Leptothrix cholodnii SP-6: one gene and its partners. The protein of the gene in region 1 binds, or shares a complex with, the protein of each later gene. Links are inferred from orthologs where the notes say so. Each region holds a gene or a part of one and is shown in the gene's direction. Other genes may lie near its edges.

Region 1 (6,869 bases):
CGCGACGGTAGCCTGGTGCTGCTGGGGGTGCGGGATAAGTTGGGGATAGACATGATCCAAATGCAATCGCGGCTTGATGTCGCGGATAACACCGGTGCGAAGTCCGTCATGTGCATCAAGGTGCTTGGCGGTTCCAAGCGTCGTTATGCCGGTATTGGCGACGTGATCAAGGTCAGCATCAAGGATGCTGCGCCGCGTGGTCGCGTCAAAAAGGGCGAGGTCTACAACGCTGTTGTGGTTCGTACCGCCAAGGGCGTGCGTCGTCAGGACGGCTCGCTCGTGAAGTTCGACGGCAATGCGGCAGTGTTGCTCAATGCCAAGCTCGAGCCCATCGGCACCCGCATCTTTGGCCCGGTCACCCGCGAACTGCGTACTGAGCGGTTCATGAAGATCGTGTCTTTGGCGCCGGAAGTGCTCTAAGCCGACCGAAAAGGACAGGCCATGAACAAGATTCTCAAAGGCGACGAAGTCATCGTGTTGACGGGTCGCGACAAGGGTAAGCGCGGCAAGATCGCCGTGCGCGTGGATGAAGATCATGTGCTGGTTGATGGCGTGAACGTCGTCAAGAAGCATGTGCGTCCGAACCCGCTCAAGGGCACGACCGGTGGCATCGTCGACAAGACCATGCCGATTCATCAATCGAATGTGGCGATCTACAACCCCGCGTCCGGCAAGGCCGACCGTGTGGGGATCAAGCTGCTGGCTGACGGCAAGAAAGTGCGCGTCTTCAAGTCCAGTGGCGAAGAGATCAAGGCCTGAGGCGGGATTCGAAATGGCTCAACAACAAGCTCGCCTGCAAGCTTTCTATCTTGAGACGGTCGTGCCGTCGCTCGTGGAGAAGTTTGGCTACAAGTCGGTCATGCAAGTGCCGCGCTTCGAGAAGATCACGCTGAACATGGGCGTCTCGGAAGCTGTCTCCGACAAGAAGGTCATGGATCACGCCGTGAGCGATCTGACCAAGATTGCCGGCCAGCGCCCCGTGGTCACCAAGTCGCGCAAGGCTATCGCCGGTTTCAAGATCCGCGAAGACGTGCCGATCGGCTGCATGGTCACGCTGCGTGGTGTCCGGATGTTCGAATTCCTGGATCGCTTCGTCACCATCGCATTGCCGCGAGTGCGTGACTTCCGTGGTATCTCGGGTCGTTCCTTCGATGGTCGTGGCAACTACAACATCGGTGTCAAGGAACAGATCATCTTTCCGGAAATCGAGTACGACAAGGTCGATGCGCTGCGTGGTCTGAACATCAGCATCACGACGACGGCGAAGACCGACGACGAGTGCAAGGCGCTGTTGACCGCCTTCCGCTTCCCGTTCAAGAACTGAGGTGTAACGTGGCAAAACTCTCTCTCATACAGCGCGAGGAAAAGCGCGAGAAGCTGGTCGCCAAGTACGCCAAGAAGTACGCGGAGCTGAAGGCGACCATTGACGACCAGAGCAAGTCGGAAGAAGAGCGCTATGCGGCTCGTCTTGCGCTGCAACAGTTGCCGCGAAATGCATACCCGACGCGCCTGCGTGCGCGCTGTGGTATCACGGGTCGCCCGCGTGGGACCTTCCGCAAGTTCGGCTTGGGCCGTACGAAGATTCGTGAACTGGCCTTCCGTGGCGACATCCCAGGTGTCGTCAAGGCGAGCTGGTAATTCAGCAGTACCCAGGGCACGAACAGGAGTTATTCCATGAGCATGAGTGATCCTATCGCCGACATGCTGACCCGCATTCGCAACGCCCAGATGGTCGAAAAGACCAGCGTTGCGATGCCGTCCTCCAAGCTGAAATCTGCGATCGCGCAGGTGCTGAAGGACGAGGGTTACATCGACGGCTTTGCGGTCAAGACGACCGACGGCAAGTCGCAACTCGAGATTTCGCTGAAGTACTACGCCGGGCGTCCGGTGATCGAGCGTATCGAGCGGGTGAGCCGTCCAGGTCTTCGGATCTACAAGGGCCGCCACGATATCCCGACCGTGATGAACGGTCTGGGTGTGGCCATCGTCACCACCCCCCAGGGCGTGATGACCGATCGCAAAGCGCGCGCTGCCGGAATCGGTGGCGAGGTGCTGTGCTACGTCGCTTAAGGGCAGGAGGCCGCAAATGTCCCGCGTAGGAAAGATGCTGGTCGCCGTCCCGCAAGGTGTGGACGTGTCGATCAATGAAGACCTGATCAGCGTGAAGGGTTCGCTGGGCACGCTGTTGCGCCCGGCTCATCGCCTGGTCAAGGTCCAGAATGAAGCTGGCAAGCTGAGTTTCACGCCGCTCGACGAGTCGGCTGAAGCGAATGCGATGTCGGGAACCATGCGCGCACTGGTGGCCAACATGGTCAACGGCGTGAGCAAGGGCTTCCAGAAGAAGCTGAGCCTGGTCGGCGTGGGTTATCGTGCCCAGGCCCAAGGCCAGAAGCTGAATCTGCAGATTGGTTTCTCGCATCCGGTGGTCAAGGAAATGCCCGAAGGCATCAAGGTCGAGTGCCCCACTCAGACCGAGATCCTGATCAAGGGTGCCGATCGCCAGGTTGTGGGTCAATTGGCCGCTGAGGTCCGTGCCTTCCGCCCACCCGAGCCCTACAAGGGCAAGGGCATCCGTTATTCGGATGAGAAGGTCGCGATCAAAGAGACCAAGAAGAAGTAAGGAGCCGCACCATGTTGAACAAGAAAGAACAGCGCCTGCGTCGCTCCCGTCAGACGCGTGCTCGGATTGCCCTTCAGGGCGTCGAGCGCCTGACCGTCTTCCGCACCAATCTGCATATCTACGCCAGCGTCATCTCTGCCGACGGCGGCAAGGTGCTGGCTTCGGCTTCGACGGCCGAAAAAGAAGTGCGTGCCCAGTTGGGCGTGGCCGGCAAGGGTGCTTGCGTGGACGCGGCCCAGTTGATTGGCAAGCGTATCGCCGAGCGGGCAAAAGCCGCTGGAGTCGAGAAGGTTGCTTTCGACCGGTCCGGATTCGCCTATCACGGTCGAGTGAAAGCCCTGGCTGAAGCTGCCCGCGAAGCCGGTCTGCAGTTCTAAGCCTCTCGACGCAAACGAAGGAACACCAAATGGCTAAGTTTCAACCCAAGGTCGCTGACGAAGGTCGTGACGATGGGATGCGCGAGAAGATGATCCAGGTGAACCGCGTGACCAAGGTGGTCAAGGGCGGTCGGATCATGGCTTTTGCAACGCTGACCGTGGTCGGTGATGGCGATGGTCGCGTCGGCATGGGCAAGGGCAAGGCACGTGAAGTGCCGGTCTCGGTCCAGAAGGCGATGGAGTCTGCTCGTCGCGGTCTGGTCAAGATCCCGCTGCGCAACGGCACGGTCCCGCACAACGCGACCGGCGAACATGGCGCGGCAAAGGTCCTGCTGGCGCCCGCGCCGGCCGGTACCGGCATCATTGCCGGTGGCCCGATGCGCGCTGTCTTTGAAGTGCTGGGTATCACCGACATCGTGGCCAAGAGCCTCGGCTCGTCGAACCCGTACAACATGGTTCGCGCCACGTTCGACGCCTTGTCGCGCATGACCACCGCTTCGCAAGTGGCGGCCAAGCGTGGTCTGACGATCGAACAGATCTTCAACTGAGCGCCGGGAGTACACCATGTCTGAAAAGAAGACTGTCCGGGTCGCGCTGGTTCGCAGCCCGATCGGTACCCGTGAATCGCATCGTGCGACCGTTCGCGGCTTGGGCCTGCGCAAGGTCAACAGCGAATCCGTGCTGGAAGATACGCCCGCGGTGCGCGGCATGATCAACAAGATCTCGTACCTGGTGAAGGTGCTCTGAGCACCTGTTGCCGAGGAAAGACGATATGGAACTCAATTCGATCAAGCCAGGCTCGGGATCCAAGCACGCCAAGCGTCGCGTGGGTCGTGGCATCGGCTCCGGCCTGGGCAAGACCGCAGGTCGTGGCCACAAGGGTCAGAAGTCTCGTGCGGGTGGCTATCACAAGGTGGGCTTCGAAGGCGGTCAGATGCCGCTGCAGCGTCGCCTGCCCAAGCGTGGCTTCAAATCGCATCTGCTGAAGTTCAATGCAGAGATCACGCTCGGCCAACTGCAGGTTCTGGCTGTCGATGAGGTCGACCTGCTTCTCCTGAAGCAGATCGGTCTGGTTGGTGAACTGGCCAAGGTCGTGAAGGTGGTGAAGTCCGGCGAACTGACGCGTGCTGTTGTCCTCAAGGGCATCGGCGCGACTGCAGGCGCCAAGGCTGCGATTGAAGCGGCCGGCGGCTCGCTGGCAGCCTGAGCGTTTCTCACTGACTGCGGATCTTCGTGGCAACCAACGCAACTCAACTGGCCAAGAGCGGCAAGTTTGGCGACCTGCGGCGCAGGCTGACATTCTTGCTGCTGGCTCTGGTGGTCTATCGGGTCGGGGCTCATATCCCTGTCCCGGGGATCAACCCTGACCAGCTCGCGGAGCTGTTCAAGGGTCAGCAGGGCGGCATCCTGAACCTGTTCAACATGTTCTCGGGTGGTGCGCTGTCTCGCTTCACGGTGTTTGCGTTGGGGATCATGCCGTACATCTCGGCATCGATCATCATGCAGTTGATGACCCATGTGCTGCCGGCTCTCGAGTCCTTGAAGAAGGAAGGCGAAGCAGGGCGGCGCAAGATCACGCAGTACACGCGTTACGGCACGCTTGGTCTGGCGATCTTCCAGTCTTTGGGAATCGCACTGGCGATCGAAGGTTCTCCTGGTCTGGTGATCGATCCGGGCCCGATGTTCCGCATCGGCGCGATGGTCAGCTTGACTGCGGGAACCATGTTCCTGATGTGGCTGGGTGAGCAGATCACCGAGCGTGGACTCGGCAACGGTATCTCGATCCTGATCTTTGGCGGCATTGCTGCTGGCTTGCCCAGTGCGATCGGTGGGTTGCTGAACCTGGTCAATACCGGTTCGATGAGCATCATCGCGGCACTGTTCATCGTTGCCATCGTGATCGGCGTGACTTTCGTGGTCGTGTTCGTCGAGCGCGGTCAACGCAAGATCCTGGTCAACTACGCCAAGCGTCAGGTCGGCAACAAGGTCTATGGCGGGCAGTCGTCGCACTTGCCGCTGAAGATCAACATGTCGGGTGTGATTCCGCCGATCTTTGCCTCGTCGATCATCCTGCTGCCTGCGACGGTTGTTGGTTGGTTTGCCACAGGTGAGAGCCTGGTCTGGTTGAAGGACATTTCTGCGGCCTTGTCGCCGGGTCAGCCGATCTATGTCCTGCTGTATGCCGCGATGATCGTCTTCTTCTGCTTCTTCTACACCGCGTTGGTGTTCAACAGCAGAGAGACCGCTGACAATCTGAAGAAGAGTGGCGCATTCATTCCTGGAATTCGACCAGGCGACCAGACTGCACGCCACATCGACAAGATTCTGGCGCGTCTGACGCTCGGTGGCGCGGTCTACATCACTGCGGTGTGTCTGCTGCCCGAATTCCTGGTCCTGAAGTACAACGTGCCGTTCTATTTTGGTGGCACGTCCTTGCTGATCATCGTTGTGGTCACGATGGACTTCTGGGCCCAGGTCCAGTCCTACGTGATGTCGCAGCAGTACGAGTCGTTGCTCAAGAAGGCCAGTTTCAAGGCAGGCTGACAACGACCTGGCGAGGCACGTTCGATGTCCAAAGACGACGTCATTCAGATGCAGGGCGAGGTCCTTGAAAACCTGCCCAACGCGACATTTCGCGTCAAGTTGGAGAATGGGCACGTAGTGCTCGGCCATATTTCCGGGAAGATGCGCATGCACTACATACGCATCTTGCCGGGTGACAAAGTTACCGTAGAGCTAACGCCCTACGATCTGTCCCGTGCTCGCATCGTTTTCCGGGCGAAGTGAGCGAGAGCTGTTCATAGTCCCGGAAGACAAGCGCTAAGCCGATCAAGGAGAAGACCATGAAAGTCTCCGCATCCGTCAAGAAGATCTGCCGCAATTGCAAGATCATTCGTCGCAAGGGTGTGGTCCGTGTCATTTGCACCGACCCGCGCCACAAGCAACGCCAAGGCTGATGAGCCCCCGCGCTGCAACCGTATAGAGGACGCACATGGCACGTATTGCTGGTATCAACATTCCGCCCCACAAACACGCCGAAATCGGCCTGACGTCGATCTATGGCGTTGGCCGTACGACGGCTCAGAAAATTTGTGAGGCCTGTGGCATCGCCTACAACAAGAAGGTCAAGGACCTGGATGACAGCGACCTGGAGAAGATCCGGGAAGAAGTCGGCCGCCTGACCATCGAGGGCGATCTGCGCCGCGAAATCTCGATCAACATCAAGCGATTGATGGATCTGGGTTGCTATCGCGGTTTCCGTCATCGCCGCGGTCTGCCGGTGCGTGGTCAACGCACTCGCACCAACTCCCGCACCCGCAAGGGCCCCAAAAAGGGCGCGGCGGCGCTGAAGAAGTAATCTAGGCGTCAGCCCGGAGAAAACCCAGTCATGGCAAAAGCACCCGTCAATAACGCCGCACGGCGCGTCAGCAAGAAGGTCCGCAAGAACATTGCGGACGGTGTTGCGCACGTGCATGCGTCTTTCAACAACACGATCATCACGATCACCGACCGTCAGGGCAATGCGTTGTCCTGGGCCTCGAGTGGTGGCCAGGGTTTCAAGGGCTCGCGCAAATCGACTCCCTTTGCAGCCCAGGTCGCAGCCGAAGTGGCGGGTCGTGCGGCTCAGGAGCAGGGCATCAAGAACCTCGACGTCAAGATCAAGGGCCCCGGCCCGGGTCGTGAGTCGTCGGTTCGCGCACTGGCTTCGTTGGGCATCCGGATTGCGTCGATCTCCGACGTGACGCCGGTTCCGCACAACGGTTGCCGTCCGCAGAAGCGTCGTCGCATCTGAACGTTCTGCCGCGCCCTGAGCGCGGCAGCGTTGACGTCTTATAATGCCCGGCTGTCCGGCGAGCGCCTGCGTGCGTCGC
Region 2 (6,801 bases), 2.8 Mb from region 1 along the record:
CATCCTGGGCGATGAAGATCACCTCGGCGACATGGACTTCAAGGTGGCCGGTACCACCGCCGGCGTGACCGCGCTGCAGATGGACATCAAGATCCAGGGCATCACCAAGGAGATCATGCAGGTCGCACTGGCGCAGGCCAAGGAAGCGCGCCTGCACATCCTGGGCAAGATGGTCGAGGCGATGGGCACGGCCAACACCGAGGTGTCGAACTTCGCGCCGCGCCTGTACACGATGAAGATCAACCCCGAGAAGATCCGTGACGTGATCGGCAAGGGCGGTTCGGTGATCCGCGCGCTGACCGAAGAGACCGGCTGCCAGATCGACATCGGCGAAGACGGCACGATCACGATCGCATCGACCGATGCCGACAAGGCCGAACTGGCCAAGAAGCGCATCGCCGACATCACCGCCGAAGCCGAGATCGGCAAGGTCTACGAAGGTCCGGTGGTCAAGATCCTCGACTTCGGTGCGCTGATCAACATCCTGCCCGGCAAGGACGGACTGCTGCACATCAGCCAGATCGCGCACCAGCGCGTCGAGAAGGTCACCGACTTCCTGACCGAAGGCCAGGTCGTCAAGGTCAAGGTGCTCGAGACCGACGAGAAGGGCCGCATCAAGCTGTCGATGAAGGCGCTGATCGAGCGTCCGGAAGGCATGGAGTTCGAAGAGCGTGCGCCGCGCCGTGAAGGCGGTTTCGGTGACCGCGGCGACCGTGGTGATCGCGGCCCGCGCCGTGACCGCGGTGGCGATCGTCCTGAGCGTGGCGAGCGTCCGGCACGTGCCGAACAGCCTGCGACTGAAGAGTCCGGCGCGCCTGCAGCGGGTCAGCCGCAGCAGCAGCAAGGTCAGCAGCAGTAAGAAGATCGGCCCATGAACGCGATCGAGATCTCACGGCCGGGCGCGCCCGATGTGCTGCGTCTGACGCAGCGTGCCGTGCCCGTGGCCGGTGCCGGCGAGGTCTTGATCCGTGTGGCCGCGAGCGGTGTCAACCGGCCCGACGTGCTGCAGCGCAAGGGCGCCTATCCGCCCCCGGCGGGTGCGTCGGATCTGCCCGGCCTCGAGCTTGCCGGTGTCATCGAATCCGGTGACGCGCAGGCGCTGCAGGCGGCCGGCCTGGCCATCGGGCAGCGGGTCTGCGCGCTCGTGACGGGCGGCGGCTACGCCCAGTACTGCGTCGCGCCGGTCGGGCAATGCCTGCCGGTGCCGGCCGGTTTCGACGACGTGCAGGCGGCCGCGCTGCCGGAGACGTTCTTCACCGTCTGGTCGAACGTCTTCGAGCGCGCGCGCCTGCAGTCGGGCGAGACCTTGCTGGTGCAAGGTGGCACCAGTGGCATCGGCGTGACGGCCATCCAGCTGGCCAAGGCGCGTGGCGCCACGGTCATCGCCACGGCGGGCAGCGACGACAAGTGCCAGGCTTGCCTGGCGCTGGGTGCCGATCACGCGATCAACTATCGCAGTCAGGACTTCGCCGCCGAGGCCCTGCGCCTGACGGACGGCCGCGGCGTCGACGTGATCCTCGACATGGTGGCGGGCGACTACGTGGCGCGCGAGGTCAGCTGCCTGGCCGAAGACGGTCGGCTGGTCATCATCGCGGTGCAGGGGGGCGTCAAGGCGTCGTTCGACGCCGGCCTGGTGTTGCGCCGACGCCTGACGATCACGGGCTCGACCCTGCGGGCGCGGCCTGTCGCATTCAAGGCGGCGATCGCTGCGGCACTGCGTGCGCAGGTCTGGCCTCTGCTGGAGTCCCGGCAGGTCCGGCCGGTGATCCATGCCGTGCTGCCGGCGGCGCAGGCGGCCGATGCGCACGCCCTGATGGAATCGAACCAGCACATCGGCAAGATCGTGCTGCAGTGGTGAGCCGCAACGGCCGCAGCAAAAAACACAATCTGAGGAACTTCGATGGACACGAATCGCAAACTGGTGGTGGGCAACTGGAAGATGCATGGCAGCCACGTTGCCAATGCCGAGTTGCTGCAAGGCGTGCTGGCCGCTCGGCCCTTTGGCTGCGACGTGGCGGTGTGTGCGCCGTTCCCCTATCTGTCCGAGGTGGCGGTGACGCTGGCCGGCAGCCCTCTTCTGTGGGGTGCGCAGGATTGTTCGGCCCACGAGCAGGGCGCCTACACCGGCGAGGTGTCGGCTGCGATGCTGGCCGAGTTTGGCTGCCGCTATGTCATCGTCGGCCACTCGGAGCGGCGCGCCTATCACGCCGAATCCGACCAGCTGGTGGCCGACAAGGCCAAGGCCGCGCTGGCCCGAGGCATCACGCCGATCGTCTGCGTCGGCGAGACGCTGGCGCAGCGTGAGGCCGGTGAAACGGCAACGGTGGTCAAGCGCCAGCTCTCGGTCGTGATCCACGCCCTGACGCACTGCATCGGCGAAATCGTGGTTGCCTACGAGCCGGTCTGGGCGATCGGCACCGGTCGCACGGCCACCCCGGAACAGGCTCAGGAAGTGCATGCCCTGCTGCGCGCCCAGCTGGCTGCCGCAACGCCGCACGCCGCGCAGATGAAATTGCTCTATGGCGGCAGCGTCAAGCCTGACAACGCCGACTCGCTGTTCGCTCAGCCCGACATCGACGGTGGCCTGATCGGTGGCGCGGCGCTCAAGGCGGCCGACTTCGTCGCCATCGTGCGCGCAGCCGGCTGAACCTCAATCGAATCGTTTTCTGGAGACGCTCTCCCATGCAAGTGTTGATGAATCTGATGCTGCTGACGCAGTTGGTGTCCGCGATCGCGATGATCGGGCTGGTGCTGGTCCAGCACGGCAAGGGCGCCGACATGGGCGCATCCTTCGGAGGTGGTGCCTCCGGCAGCCTGTTCGGTGCCACCGGCAGCGCCAACTTCCTGTCGCGTTCGACCGCCATCTGCGCTGCCGTGTTCTTCACCTGCACCCTGGCGCTGGCCTATTTCAGCAACGCGCGCGGCACGAATGTCGGCGGCAGCGTGCTGGATCAGGCGGTGCCGGCCTTGGCGGCCAGTGCGCCTGCGGCATCGGGCGCCGAGTTGATTCCGGGTGCGGCACCGGTTGCGGCGCCTGCCGTGGTGGCTCCCGCCGTGCCGGCATCTGCGGCTGCTTCGAACTGACGTGGCGGCATTGCAGCATTCAATAGAAAACCTTGCGCAACACCTTGAGACAAACCCTGGTACGCGCTAGAATTCATGGCTGTGCTGATAAGCAATTCCTCACGCGAATCAGTGCCTTGAGTTTGATTTGACAAGACAATCTGAGGCAGGCTTTCAGAGTGGGTTGTCAGATTGCAGACATGCCGACGTGGTGAAATTGGTAGACACGCTATCTTGAGGGGGTAGTGGCGAAAGCTGTGCGAGTTCGAGTCTCGCCGTCGGCACCAAAGATTTGAATTGATTGGACCCAAGGGTTGGTCGCTCATCCGGCGACTGGCCCAGCGCCCTGACGAAGACGTGCAAGAGGCTCTGGCCTCTGCGATCCAGCAGGGAACGAAGTGGGCGCGCTGAGTGTGTGGCCGTTGCAACCATGTTGCCGGTCATGACGGCGCGCTTTATTTTTTGTCGGATGGTTCCCGCTGTTCCGGGAATGAGACTGTGAAGGCCTGAAGCCATGAACCTGGAAAACTACCTACCTGTCATCCTGTTCATCCTGGTGGGTGTCGGGGTTGGCGTGGCACCCCAGGTGCTGGGTTTTCTGCTTGGTCCGCGTCGTCCGTATGCGGCCAAGAACTCTCCCTACGAGTGCGGTTTCGAGGCCTTCGAGGACGCGCGCATGAAGTTCGATGTGCGCTACTACCTGGTTGCCATCCTCTTCATCTTGTTCGATCTCGAGATCGCCTTCCTCTTTCCGTGGGCGGTGTCTCTGCGCGAGATCGGTGCAACCGGCTTCTGGGCCATGATGATCTTCCTGGGCATCCTCGTGGTGGGATTCGTCTATGAATGGAAGAAGGGCGCCCTCGACTGGGAATGACGCAAGCCATCACAAGGACACACCATGGGCATTGAAGGCGTTCTCAAGGAAGGTTTCGTCACGACCAGTGTCGATACCTTGATCAACTGGTCCAAGACCGGCTCGCTCTGGCCGATGACCTTCGGTCTGGCGTGCTGTGCGGTCGAGATGATGCATGCGGGCGCATCACGCTACGACATCGATCGTTTCGGCATGCTGTTCCGCCCCAGTCCGCGGCAGAGCGATCTGATGATCGTGGCCGGCACGTTATGCAACAAGATGGCGCCGGCGTTGCGCAAGGTCTATGACCAGATGGCCGAGCCGCGCTGGGTGCTGAGCATGGGCTCGTGTGCCAATGGCGGTGGTTATTACCACTACAGCTATTCGGTCGTGCGGGGTTGCGACCGCGTGGTGCCGGTCGACGTCTACGTGCCGGGCTGTCCGCCCACGGCCGAGGCGCTGCTCTACGGCATCCTGCAGTTGCAGGCCAAGATCCGCCGCGAAAACACCATCGCGCGCTGAGCAGAGGCTTTCGATGACTCAAAAACTGGACACCCTGCAGGCTGCGATCGAGCGTGTGATCGGCGATCGCATCGTGCATCTCGTGCGCGATCGTGGCGAGCTCACCTTGACCGTCAAGGCAACTGACTACGCTGCCATCGGCAAGACGCTGCGTGATCATCCGGACCTCGGATTCGAGCAGCTGATCGACATCTGCGGCGTCGACTACAGCGGCTACAAGGACGGTGGTTACGAGGGCCTGCGTTATGCGGCGGTCTCGCACCTGCTGTCGGTGCAGCACAACTGGCGCCTGCGCCTGAAGGTGTTCGCGCCCGACGACGACTTCCCGCTGGTCGCTTCGCTCACGCCGATCTGGAGCGGTGCCAACTGGTTCGAGCGCGAAGCCTTCGACATGTACGGGATCGTCTTCGACGGTCACACCGACCTGCGTCGCATCCTGACCGACTATGGCTTCATCGGGCATCCGATGCGCAAGGACTTCCCGGTCACCGGTCATGTCGAGATGCGCTACGACCCCGAGCAGAAGCGCGTGATCTACCAGCCGGTCTCGATCGAGCCGCGCGAGATCACGCCGCGCATCATCCGCGAAGACAACTACGGCGGCCTGCACTAAGCGCCAACGAGCACAGTCATGGCAGAAATCAAGAACTACACGCTGAACTTCGGTCCCCAGCACCCGGCCGCGCACGGTGTGCTGCGCCTGGTGCTCGAACTGGACGGCGAAGTCATCCAGCGTGCCGACCCACACATCGGCCTGCTGCACCGCGGCACCGAGAAGCTGGCCGAGAGCAAGACCTTCATCCAGTCCTTGCCCTACATGGACCGTCTCGACTACGTGTCGATGATGTGCAACGAGCACGCCTACTGCCTGGCGATCGAAAAGCTCATGGGCATCCAGGTGCCCGAGCGGGCGCAGTACATCCGCGTCATGTTCAGCGAGATCACGCGTCTGCTGAACCATCTGCTGTGGCTGGGCTGTCACGGCATGGACTGCGGTGCGATGAACATGCTCATCTACTGCTTCCGGGAGCGTGAAGACCTGTTCGACATGTACGAGGCGGTGTCGGGTGCACGCATGCACGCGGCCTATTTCCGTCCGGGCGGTGTCTATCGCGACCTGCCGGACGTGATGCCGCAGTACAAGGTCAGCAAGATCCGCAACGCCAAGGCGATGGCGCGTCTCAACGAGAACCGCCAGGGCTCGCTGCTCGATTTCATCGACGATTTCACCAAGCGCTTCCCGACGCTGGTCGACGAATACGAAACGCTGCTGACCGATAACCGCATCTGGAAGCAGCGCACCGTGGGCATCGGCGTGCTGACGCCCGAGCGGGCGCTCAACCTTGGCCTGACCGGCGCGATGATCCGCGGCTCCGGCATCGCCTGGGACCTGCGCAAGACGCAGCCCTACGACGTCTACGACCGCATGGACTTCGACATCCCGGTTGGCGTCAACGGCGACACCTACGACCGCTACCTGGTGCGTGTCGAGGAGATGCGCCAGTCGAACCGCATCATCGAGCAGTGCTCGGCTTGGCTGCGTGCCAATCCGGGCCCGGTGATCACCGACAACCACAAGGTCGCTCCGCCGTCGCGCGTCGAGATGAAGACCTCGATGGAAGAGCTGATCCACCACTTCAAGCTGTTCACCGAAGGTTTCCACGTGCCCGAAGGCGAGGCCTATGCGGCCGTCGAGCACCCGAAGGGCGAGTTCGGCATCTACGCCATCAGCGATGGCGCGAACAAGCCGTACCGCCTGAAGATCCGCGCTCCCGGCTTCGCGCATCTGGCCGCACTCGACGAGATGTCGCGTGGCCACATGATTGCCGACGCCGTGGCCATCATCGGCACGATGGACATCGTGTTCGGCGAAATCGATCGATGAGCACCGCCATGTCGAATGCATCCTTCCCGGCGCAAACCGCGCCGTTCTCGGCCGCCACGCTGGAGCGCTTCGCTCGCGAAGTGGCCAAGTACCCGGCCGATCAGAAGCAGTCGGCCGTGATGGCCTGCCTGTCGATCGCGCAGCAGGTCAACGGCTGGGTCTCTGCTGAAGCCGAGAAGCAGATCGCCGACTACCTCGGCATGCCCGCGATCGCGGTGCACGAGGTGACGACCTTCTACAACATGTACAACCAGCAGCCGGTCGGGCAGTTCAAGCTCAACGTCTGCACCAACCTGCCGTGCCTGTTGCGCAACGGCCAGGCGGCGCTGGAGCACCTGTGCCAGAAGCTGGGCGTCGAAGACGGTGGCACCACCGCCGACGGCCTGTTCACGGTGCAGAAGTGCGAATGCCTCGGCGCCTGTGCCGACGCGCCGGTGATGCTGGTCAACGACCGCCAGATGATCAGCTACATGAGCCA
Region 3 (7,213 bases), 3.6 Mb from region 1 along the record:
TGATCATCAACGTGCTGCTGTTCGGCGCGATCGGTGTCACGGTCTGGGCGGTGCAGATGATCTGGATCCCGATCACGGCGGCCGGCATCATCAACGGCATCGGTCACTTCTGGGGCTATCGCAACTTCGAGGCGGTCGACGCGTCGACCAACGTGTCGCCCTGGGGCCTGATCATCGGCGGCGAAGAGCTGCACAACAACCACCACACCTACCCGACCTCGGCCAAGCTGTCGGTCAAGCCCTACGAGTTCGACATCGGCTGGGCCTACATCCGCGCGCTGGAGATGGTCGGCCTGGCCAAGGTGCGCAAGACGCCGCCGCAGCTCAAGCTGGGCGTGGTCAAGGCCGTGGCCGACAACCAGACGCTCGAGGCGCTGATCGCCAACCGCTACGAAGTGATGGCGAAGTACGCCGGCGGCCTCAAGCAGGCGTGTGCCGACGAGCTCGATCGCCTGCGCGCGCAGGGCAAGCAGAACACCGAAGGCTGGTCGAACATGCGCCTGGCCAAGCGCTGGCTGCACCGTGATGCAGAGAAGATTCCTGCGGCCGTCAAGGCGCAGGTCGCCAGTGCCTGCGGGCAGAGCGCCGACCTGTCCCAGCTGGTGACGATGCGCGAAGAGCTGCGTCAGCTGTGGACACGTACCAACGTTTCGGCTGAACAGCTGGTCGCCGATCTGCAGGCCTGGTGCCACCGCGCCGAGAACAGCGGCATTGCCGCCTTGCAGGATTTCGCCCGCACGCTGCGTGCCGCGCGCGCCTGACACGCTGCTTTCACGGCTGCCGCGAGCCGTGCATGTCCGTCACTCGGGTGGGCGACGTACAACAATCAACCCGGAATCGTGGATTGAACGCGGATTCTGATTGGGCTAGTCTGCCAACCGTTCTGCCGCAACGCGGCATCGAGTCGAGGTAGAAGCTGGCGCAGCTTGGACGCGACGGCCGGGCTGCTCACCAGCAACACCCAGCCGTTGTCGTCGGTCGGGCCGGGTCTGACTGACGCCAACAATCCAGAAGGGATCAACGGACGGATCACGTTCATGCGTGCATGGGCGTCGGCCAGTTTCTGCTGCAGATGCAGCAGCGGCTGACAGTGGTCCAGCGCTTGCCTGAGCGGCAATGCATCCGGAACAAGTGCACGGCGATCCGCTTTCATATCAGGAGTGTAGTGACGATGGATATTTTGATCACCCATGGCGGGCTCGCGCGTACGCGCTCTTTCCATGTCGGCCCCCTGCAGTTGGGCGTGATCGTGGCGACGTTCGTCCTGGCGATGATGATGATGTCGGGCACCATCTACCACTTCATCTTCCTCAAGGCCGCCCGCGAAGGCTGGCCGGTGGTCAGTCACCTGACGGGGCTGGTGGTGCGTGATGAAACCGAGCAGCGTGACCGGTTCCTGCGCGAGAACCTCGACGCGATGGCGCAGAAGGTCGGCGAAATGCAGGCCAAGGTCGTCAAGCTCGAGGCGATGGGCGAGCGTGTTGCCGGCCTGGCGGGCATCAAGCCCGAGGAGCTGCGGGTTGTGGAGACGCTCGGCGAGAAGCCCCTGGGGGGCGGCGAAGCCGCCACGGTCGAAGGTGGTCGTGGCGGGCCCTATGTGCCGGTGTCGTCGCCCTCGATGGTGCAGCTCAACTCGGTGGTCGACGCGCTCGAGCTTCAGGCCGCGCGCAGCGGCGACGTGTTCACCCTGACCGAATCGCGACTGCTCGAGCGCCGGCTCGAGATGATGATGGTGCCCAGCGCGCCGCCGGTCCGCGGCCCGATCGGTTCGGGCTTCGGCTTCCGCCTCGATCCGTTCACGCGGCATGCCGCGCTGCACACCGGTCTTGATTTTCCGGCCCCGCAGGGAACGCCGATCCACGCTGCGGCAGGTGGCGTCGTGCTCAATGCCGAATCCCAGGGCGCTTATGGCCAGGCCGTCGAGATCGACCACGGCAATGGCCTGGTCACCCGTTATGCCCACACATCGAAGTTCCATGTCCGCCCCGGTGAAGTGGTGCGGCGTGGCCAGTTGATCGCCAATGTCGGCAACACCGGGCGCTCGACCGGGGCGCACCTGCATTTCGAGGTGCTGCTCAACGGCGTGCAGCAGAATCCGGCGCGCTTCCTGGCGCGTGGCGAGGACCTGTCCCTGAAGGAACAGACCGCAGAAGCGTCGCCCGAGCGCCGCTCCGGCAAGCGCAAGACCCGGTGATAAACTGATTTGTCCTGTGGAAGTGCCTGGGTCGCCGTCTCGGATGGCCCGTTCACGCGAGCGTTTGACGCCAAACATTCGGGTGTGGTCCTGATCGGCCGCCGACGTGCGCCATCGGGGTCGCGCTTTCACCCCTGCTCATAACCGGCCCTGGCGGGACTGTCCCGTGCCAGGGCCTTGACGTGTGTCCCGTCCATGTTGCCCAAGCTCTTGACCTCGATTTTCGGCAGCCGCAATGAGCGTCTGCTCAAGCAATACCGGCGGGTGGTGGAGCGCATCAACGCGCTCGAAGTGCAGTTCGAGACCCTCGGCGACGACGAGTTGCGCGGCAAGACCGCCGAGTTCCGCCAGCGCATCGCCGCCGGCACCACGCTCGACGACCTGCTGCCCGAGGCCTACGCGGTGGTGCGCGAAGGTGGCAAGCGCGCCCTCAAGATGCGCCACTTCGACGTCCAGCTGATCGGCGGCATGACCCTGCACAACGGCAAGATCGCCGAGATGCGCACCGGCGAAGGCAAGACGCTGATGGCGACGCTGCCGGTTTATCTGAATGCGCTGACCGGCAAGGGCGTGCACGTGGTCACCGTCAACGACTACCTGGCCCGCCGCGACGCCGAGTGGATGGCCCGGCTCTACAACTTCCTCGGCATGACGGTGGGCATCAACCTGCCCAACATGAGCCGCGAGGAAAAGCAGGCCGCCTACGCCGCTGACATCACTTACGGCACCAACAACGAATACGGCTTCGATTACCTGCGCGACAACATGGTCTACGAGGTGGTCGACCGGGTGCAGCGCCCGCTCAACTACGCCATCGTCGACGAGGTCGACTCGATCCTGATCGACGAGGCCCGCACGCCGCTCATCATCAGCGGCCAGGCCGAGGACCAGACCGACCTCTACCTGCGCATCAACGCTGTCATTCCGCAACTCGCCAAGCAGATCGGCGAAGCCGATCCGCGTACCGGCGAGGGCGTGATCCAGGCCGGCGACTTCACCGCCGACGAGAAGACCCACCAGGTCTTCCTGACCGAGGACGGCCACGAGAAGGCCGAGTCGCTGCTGGCGCAGGCCGGCCTGCTGGCCGAAGGCGCGTCGCTCTACGATGCCGCCAACATCACGCTGGTGCACCACCTGTACGCCTCGCTGCGCGCGCACCACCTGTTCCACCGCGACCAGCATTACGTGGTGCAGAACGGCGAGGTCATCATCGTCGACGAGTTCACCGGCCGGCTGATGAGCGGGCGGCGCTGGAGCGACGGCCTGCACCAGGCGGTCGAGGCCAAGGAAGGCGTGAACATCCAGGCCGAGAACCAGACGCTGGCCTCGATCACCTTCCAGAACTACTTCCGCATGTACGCCAAGCTCGGCGGCATGACCGGCACGGCCGACACCGAGGCCTACGAGTTCCAGGAGATCTACGGCCTCGAGACCGTGGTGATCCCGCCCAACCGCCCGACCATCCGCCGCGACGAACTCGACCTGGTCTACAAGACCGACCGCGAGAAGTACGACGCCGTCACCGCCGACATCCGCGAGTGCTACGAGCGTGGCCAGCCGGTGCTGGTGGGCACGACCTCGATCGAGAACTCCGAGCGCGTTTCCGAGCTGCTGAACAAGGCCGGGCTGCCGCACCAGGTGCTCAACGCCAAGCAGCATGCCCGCGAGGCCGAGATCATCGCCCAGGCCGGACGGCCGAAGATGGTGACGATCGCCACCAACATGGCCGGCCGCGGCACCGACATCGTGCTGGGCGGCAACGTCGAGAAGCAGGTGCAGCTGCTGGAGGCCGACGCGTCGGTGCCCGAGGTCGACAAGGCCGCGCGCATCCAGACGCTCAAGGACGAGTGGCAGGGCCTGCACGAGCAGGTCGTGGCGCTGGGCGGCCTGCGCATCATCGCCACCGAACGCCACGAGAGCCGCCGCATCGACAACCAGCTGCGCGGCCGCGCCGGCCGCCAGGGCGACCCGGGCAGCTCGCGCTTCTACCTGTCGCTGGAGGATTCGCTGATGCGCATCTTCGCCGGCGACCGCGTCAAGGCGATCATGGAGCGCCTGAAGATGCCCGACGGCGAGGCGATCGAGGCCGGCATCGTCACGCGCAGCATCGAGAGCGCGCAGCGCAAGGTCGAGGCGCGCAACTTCGACGTGCGCAAGCAGCTGCTCGAATACGACGATGTCAGCAACGACCAGCGCAAGGTCATCTACTCGCAGCGCAACGAGATCCTCGAGCAGACCGACGTCGACGCCCAGATCGCCCACCTGCGCCGCGGCGCGATGACCGACGTCGTGCGCACCTACGTGCCGGCCGAGAGCGTCGAGGAACAGTGGGAACTCGCCACGCTCGAATCGACGCTGCGCGACGAATGGCAGCTCGACGTGCCGCTGCGGGCGGTGGTCGACAAGAGCGACGCGATGTCCGACGAGGACGTCGTCGAGCGCGTGGTCACCGCCGCCAACGATGCCTTCGACGCCAAGCTGGCGCAGGTCGGCCGCGAGCAGTTCGCCAGCTTCGAACGCATGATCCTGCTGCAGTCGATCGACACCCACTGGCGCGAGCACCTGGCCGCGCTCGACTACCTGCGCCAGGGCATCCACCTGCGCGGCTACGCGCAGAAGAACCCGAAGCAGGAATACAAGCGCGAGGCCTTCGAGCTCTTCAGCCAGCTGCTCGACCGCGTCAAGCTCGACGTCACGCGGGTGCTGATGACCGTGCGCATCCAGAGCCGCGAAGAGGCCGCCCAGGCCGCCGAGGCGATCGAGGTGCGTGCCGAGCAGATCAGCAACGTGACCTACACGCACCCGAACGAGGACGGCAGCGTCTCGCAGGATGCGGCGGCGGCATCGGCGGCCGAAGGCCTGCCGCTGCAGCAGGGCCTGCGTGTCGGCCGCAACGACCCGTGCCCTTGCGGCAGCGGCAAGAAATACAAGCAGTGCCACGGCAAGCTGGCTTGAGCCGGCCCGAGCCGCGCCTGACTTGCCCTCCCCACGTTCCACCATCTCCCGACGAGGTCTGCCATGCCCGTGAACCTGCGCGCTCCCCTGCCTGAAGAACTGCACCCGGTGGCCGGCGTCAAGCTCGGCATCACGATGGCCGGCGTGCGCAAGGCGAATCGCCGCGACCTGACCGTGGTCACGCTGGTGCCCGGCTCCAGCGTGGCGGGGGTGTTCACCACCAACCGCTTCTGCGCCGCGCCGGTGCAGATCTGCCGCGAGCACCTCGCCGCCGGCCCGGCCAAGCGCGCCATCGTCATCAACACCGGCAACGCCAACGCCGGCACCGGCGAAGACGGCCTGGTGCGCGCGCGCTCGGTCTGCGTCGCGCTGGCGCAGCAGCTCAACCTCGCGCCCGAGGAAGTGCTGCCGTTCTCGACCGGCGTGATCATGGAGACGCTGCCCGCCGACCGCATCCAGGCCGGCCTGCCCGCCGCGATCGCCGACGCCCGCGAGGACCACTGGGCGCAGGCCGCCGAAGCCATCATGACCACCGACACGCTGCCCAAGGCCGCGTCGCGCCAGGTGCAGATCGGCGGCAAGACCGTCACCGTGACCGGCATCAGCAAGGGCGCCGGCATGATCCGGCCCAACATGGCGACCATGCTCGGCTTCGTCGCCACCGACGCGGTGATCGAGCCGCGCCTGCTGCAGGAACTGGTGCGCGAAGCCGCCGACCGCAGCTTCAACCGCATCACGATCGACGGCGACACGTCGACCAACGACAGCTTCCTGCTGATCGCCACCCACCAGGCCGGCCACGCGCCGATCACGCAGCTCGAATCGCCCGAAGGCGCGGCATTGCGCTCCGCGGTGATCGCGGTGTCGCAGCAGCTCGCGCAGGCGATCGTGCGCGACGGCGAGGGTGCGACCAAGTTCATCACCATCCGCGTCGAGGGCGGCCGCCACAAGGAAGAGTGCCGCCAGGTGGCCTACGCGATCGCGCATTCGCCGCTGGTCAAGACCGCGTTCTTCGCCAGCGACCCGAACCTGGGCCGCATCCTGGCCGCGGTCGGTTACGCCGGCATCGACGACCTGGACCAGAACCTGATCGACCTGTTCCTCGACGACGTGCACGTGGCGCGCAACGGTGGCCGCCACCCCGACTACCGCGAGGAAGACGGCTCGCGCGTGATGAAGCAGGCCGAGATCACCGTGCGGGTGGACCTGCACCGCGGCAACCGCCGCGCCACGGTCTGGACCTGCGACCTGTCGCACGACTACGTCACCATCAACGCCGACTACCGCAGCTGAGCCACGGCGGTGCCGATCCCGTCCGCGCCCTGAACAACGCCCCGCCGAGCGGGGCGTTGTCGTTTGCGGGCCTCAGTCGGTGATCAGCTTGCCGCTTTGTAGCAGGTGCTGGATCACCTGCTGCTGATCGCCGCCGGCAGCGCCAATCAGGTCGACGCCGGTGAACTCGATCACCTGATCGACCGGCCCGGTCGCGCCCTGCGATCGCACCTCGAGGAGGGTCGACTGGCCGCTGCTGTCGAGCTTGAAGTCGAGGAAGTCCGCCAGGTTGCCGACGTCGTTGCCGAAGTGCTGCTCGCCGAGCAGCAGGTCGCGCAGGTCGAGCAGGTCGCCGCCGTTGGCGGGTGTGCCGACGTCGAAGTCCGCGATGCGGTCCCGTGCCGGGCTGGCGGCGCTGCCGGCGTCCGCCAGGTGCCACCGGAGCACATCGGCGCCCAGGCCGCCGGCCAGCACGTCGTCGCCGCTGCCGCCGCGCAGCAGGTCGGCGCCGGCGCCGCCGGCGAGGGTGTCGTCGCCATCGAGGCCGTAGAGCCGGTCGCTGCCCGTGCTGCCGTCCAGGGCATGGCCGCCGCTCGTGCTGTCGGTCGTGACCGTGGTCTGCGCCTCGGCGGCCAGCACGTCGACCGTCAGCAGGCTGCCGACATTCGCCTGCGCGGTGGCGCCGGCGCTGTCGGTGGCCGTCAGCGTGGTGGCCGACAGCAGCTTGGCGTTGACCGCATCGCCGAGCAGGCCGCCGCTGTTCTCGAGGTGCACGCTGGCCAGGAACTCGTT

Evidence for each region.
Region 2: secY (region 1) and secG share a complex: the UniProt entries of both Escherichia coli proteins name them as parts of the sec protein translocase complex. The link is inferred for Leptothrix cholodnii SP-6 from one-to-one orthologs.
Region 3: the proteins of secY (region 1) and secA are in contact, whole or in part, in a crystal structure (PDB 3DIN), measured with the Thermotoga maritima proteins. The link is inferred for Leptothrix cholodnii SP-6 from one-to-one orthologs. Residues at the interface, in WP_004081795.1 of Thermotoga maritima: Glu108, Gly109, Glu110, Glu111, Ala236, Glu237, Arg238, Arg239, Ile240, Thr241, Ile242, Gln243, Tyr244, Ala245, Arg246, Arg247, Val248, Thr249, Gly250, Arg251, Arg252, Val253, Tyr254, Gly256, Ala257, Ser258, Thr259, Tyr260, Leu261, Pro262; in WP_004082002.1 of Thermotoga maritima: Glu261, Ala262, Arg263, Lys300, Ala301, Arg302, Thr303, Ile304, Ile305, Leu323, Tyr324, Asp325, Pro326, Val329, Ser330, Tyr333, Ile336, Lys340, Phe345, Val349, Glu363, Phe364, Tyr374, Ser375, Gly376, Gly377, Glu393, Ile395, Thr482, Ser483.

The regions. Positions count from the first base shown.
Region 1 is NC_010524.1:4,409,928-4,416,796, reverse strand. The notes cover bases 3,402-6,385. They hold secY (preprotein translocase subunit SecY), read left to right. Parts: upstream 3,402-4,230; coding sequence 4,231-5,541; downstream 5,542-6,385. Other genes in these bases: rpsM (30S ribosomal protein S13), read left to right, coding at 5,990-6,355; rpmJ (50S ribosomal protein L36), read left to right, coding at 5,841-5,954; infA (translation initiation factor IF-1), read left to right, coding at 5,566-5,784; rplO (50S ribosomal protein L15), read left to right, coding at 3,770-4,204; rpmD (50S ribosomal protein L30), read left to right, coding at 3,562-3,744. Outside these bases: rplN (50S ribosomal protein L14), read left to right, coding at 52-420; rplX (50S ribosomal protein L24), read left to right, coding at 442-759; rplE (50S ribosomal protein L5), read left to right, coding at 773-1,324; rpsN (30S ribosomal protein S14), read left to right, coding at 1,333-1,638; rpsH (30S ribosomal protein S8), read left to right, coding at 1,675-2,070; rplF (50S ribosomal protein L6), read left to right, coding at 2,087-2,620; rplR (50S ribosomal protein L18), read left to right, coding at 2,632-2,997; more of rpsE, read left to right, coding at 3,027-3,401; rpsK (30S ribosomal protein S11), read left to right, coding at 6,386-6,790. UniProt on the Escherichia coli protein: The central subunit of the protein translocation channel SecYEG. Consists of two halves formed by TMs 1-5 and 6-10.
Region 2 is NC_010524.1:1,583,247-1,590,047, forward strand. Bases 1,468-4,383 are described here. They hold secG (preprotein translocase subunit SecG), read left to right. Parts: upstream 1,468-2,682; coding sequence 2,683-3,084; downstream 3,085-4,383. Other genes in these bases: LCHO_RS07470 (NAD(P)H-quinone oxidoreductase), read left to right, coding at 1,468-1,858; tpiA (triose-phosphate isomerase), read left to right, coding at 1,901-2,647; LCHO_RS07490 (NADH-quinone oxidoreductase subunit A), read left to right, coding at 3,578-3,937; LCHO_RS07495 (NuoB/complex I 20 kDa subunit family protein), read left to right, coding at 3,962-4,383. In the rest of the region: pnp (polyribonucleotide nucleotidyltransferase), read left to right, coding at 1-859; more of LCHO_RS07470, read left to right, coding at 872-1,467; more of LCHO_RS07495, read left to right, coding at 4,384-4,438; LCHO_RS07500 (NADH-quinone oxidoreductase subunit C), read left to right, coding at 4,452-5,051; LCHO_RS07505 (NADH-quinone oxidoreductase subunit D), read left to right, coding at 5,070-6,323; NADH-quinone oxidoreductase subunit NuoE, read left to right, coding at 6,332-6,801. UniProt on the Escherichia coli protein: Subunit of the protein translocation channel SecYEG. Overexpression of some hybrid proteins has been thought to jam the protein secretion apparatus resulting in cell death; while this may be true it also results in FtsH-mediated degradation of SecY.
Region 3 is NC_010524.1:789,770-796,982, forward strand. Bases 2,022-5,349 are described here. They hold secA (preprotein translocase subunit SecA), read left to right. Parts: upstream 2,022-2,389; coding sequence 2,390-5,149; downstream 5,150-5,349. Other genes in these bases: LCHO_RS03725 (M23 family metallopeptidase), read left to right, coding at 2,022-2,194; argJ (bifunctional glutamate N-acetyltransferase/amino-acid acetyltransferase ArgJ), read left to right, coding at 5,213-5,349. In the rest of the region: LCHO_RS03720 (DesA family fatty acid desaturase), read left to right, coding at 1-761; LCHO_RS22610 (hypothetical protein), read right to left, coding at 827-1,039; more of LCHO_RS03725, read left to right, coding at 1,172-2,021; more of argJ, read left to right, coding at 5,350-6,442; LCHO_RS03740 (VCBS domain-containing protein), read right to left, coding at 6,515-7,213. UniProt on the Escherichia coli protein: Required for protein export, interacts with the SecYEG preprotein conducting channel.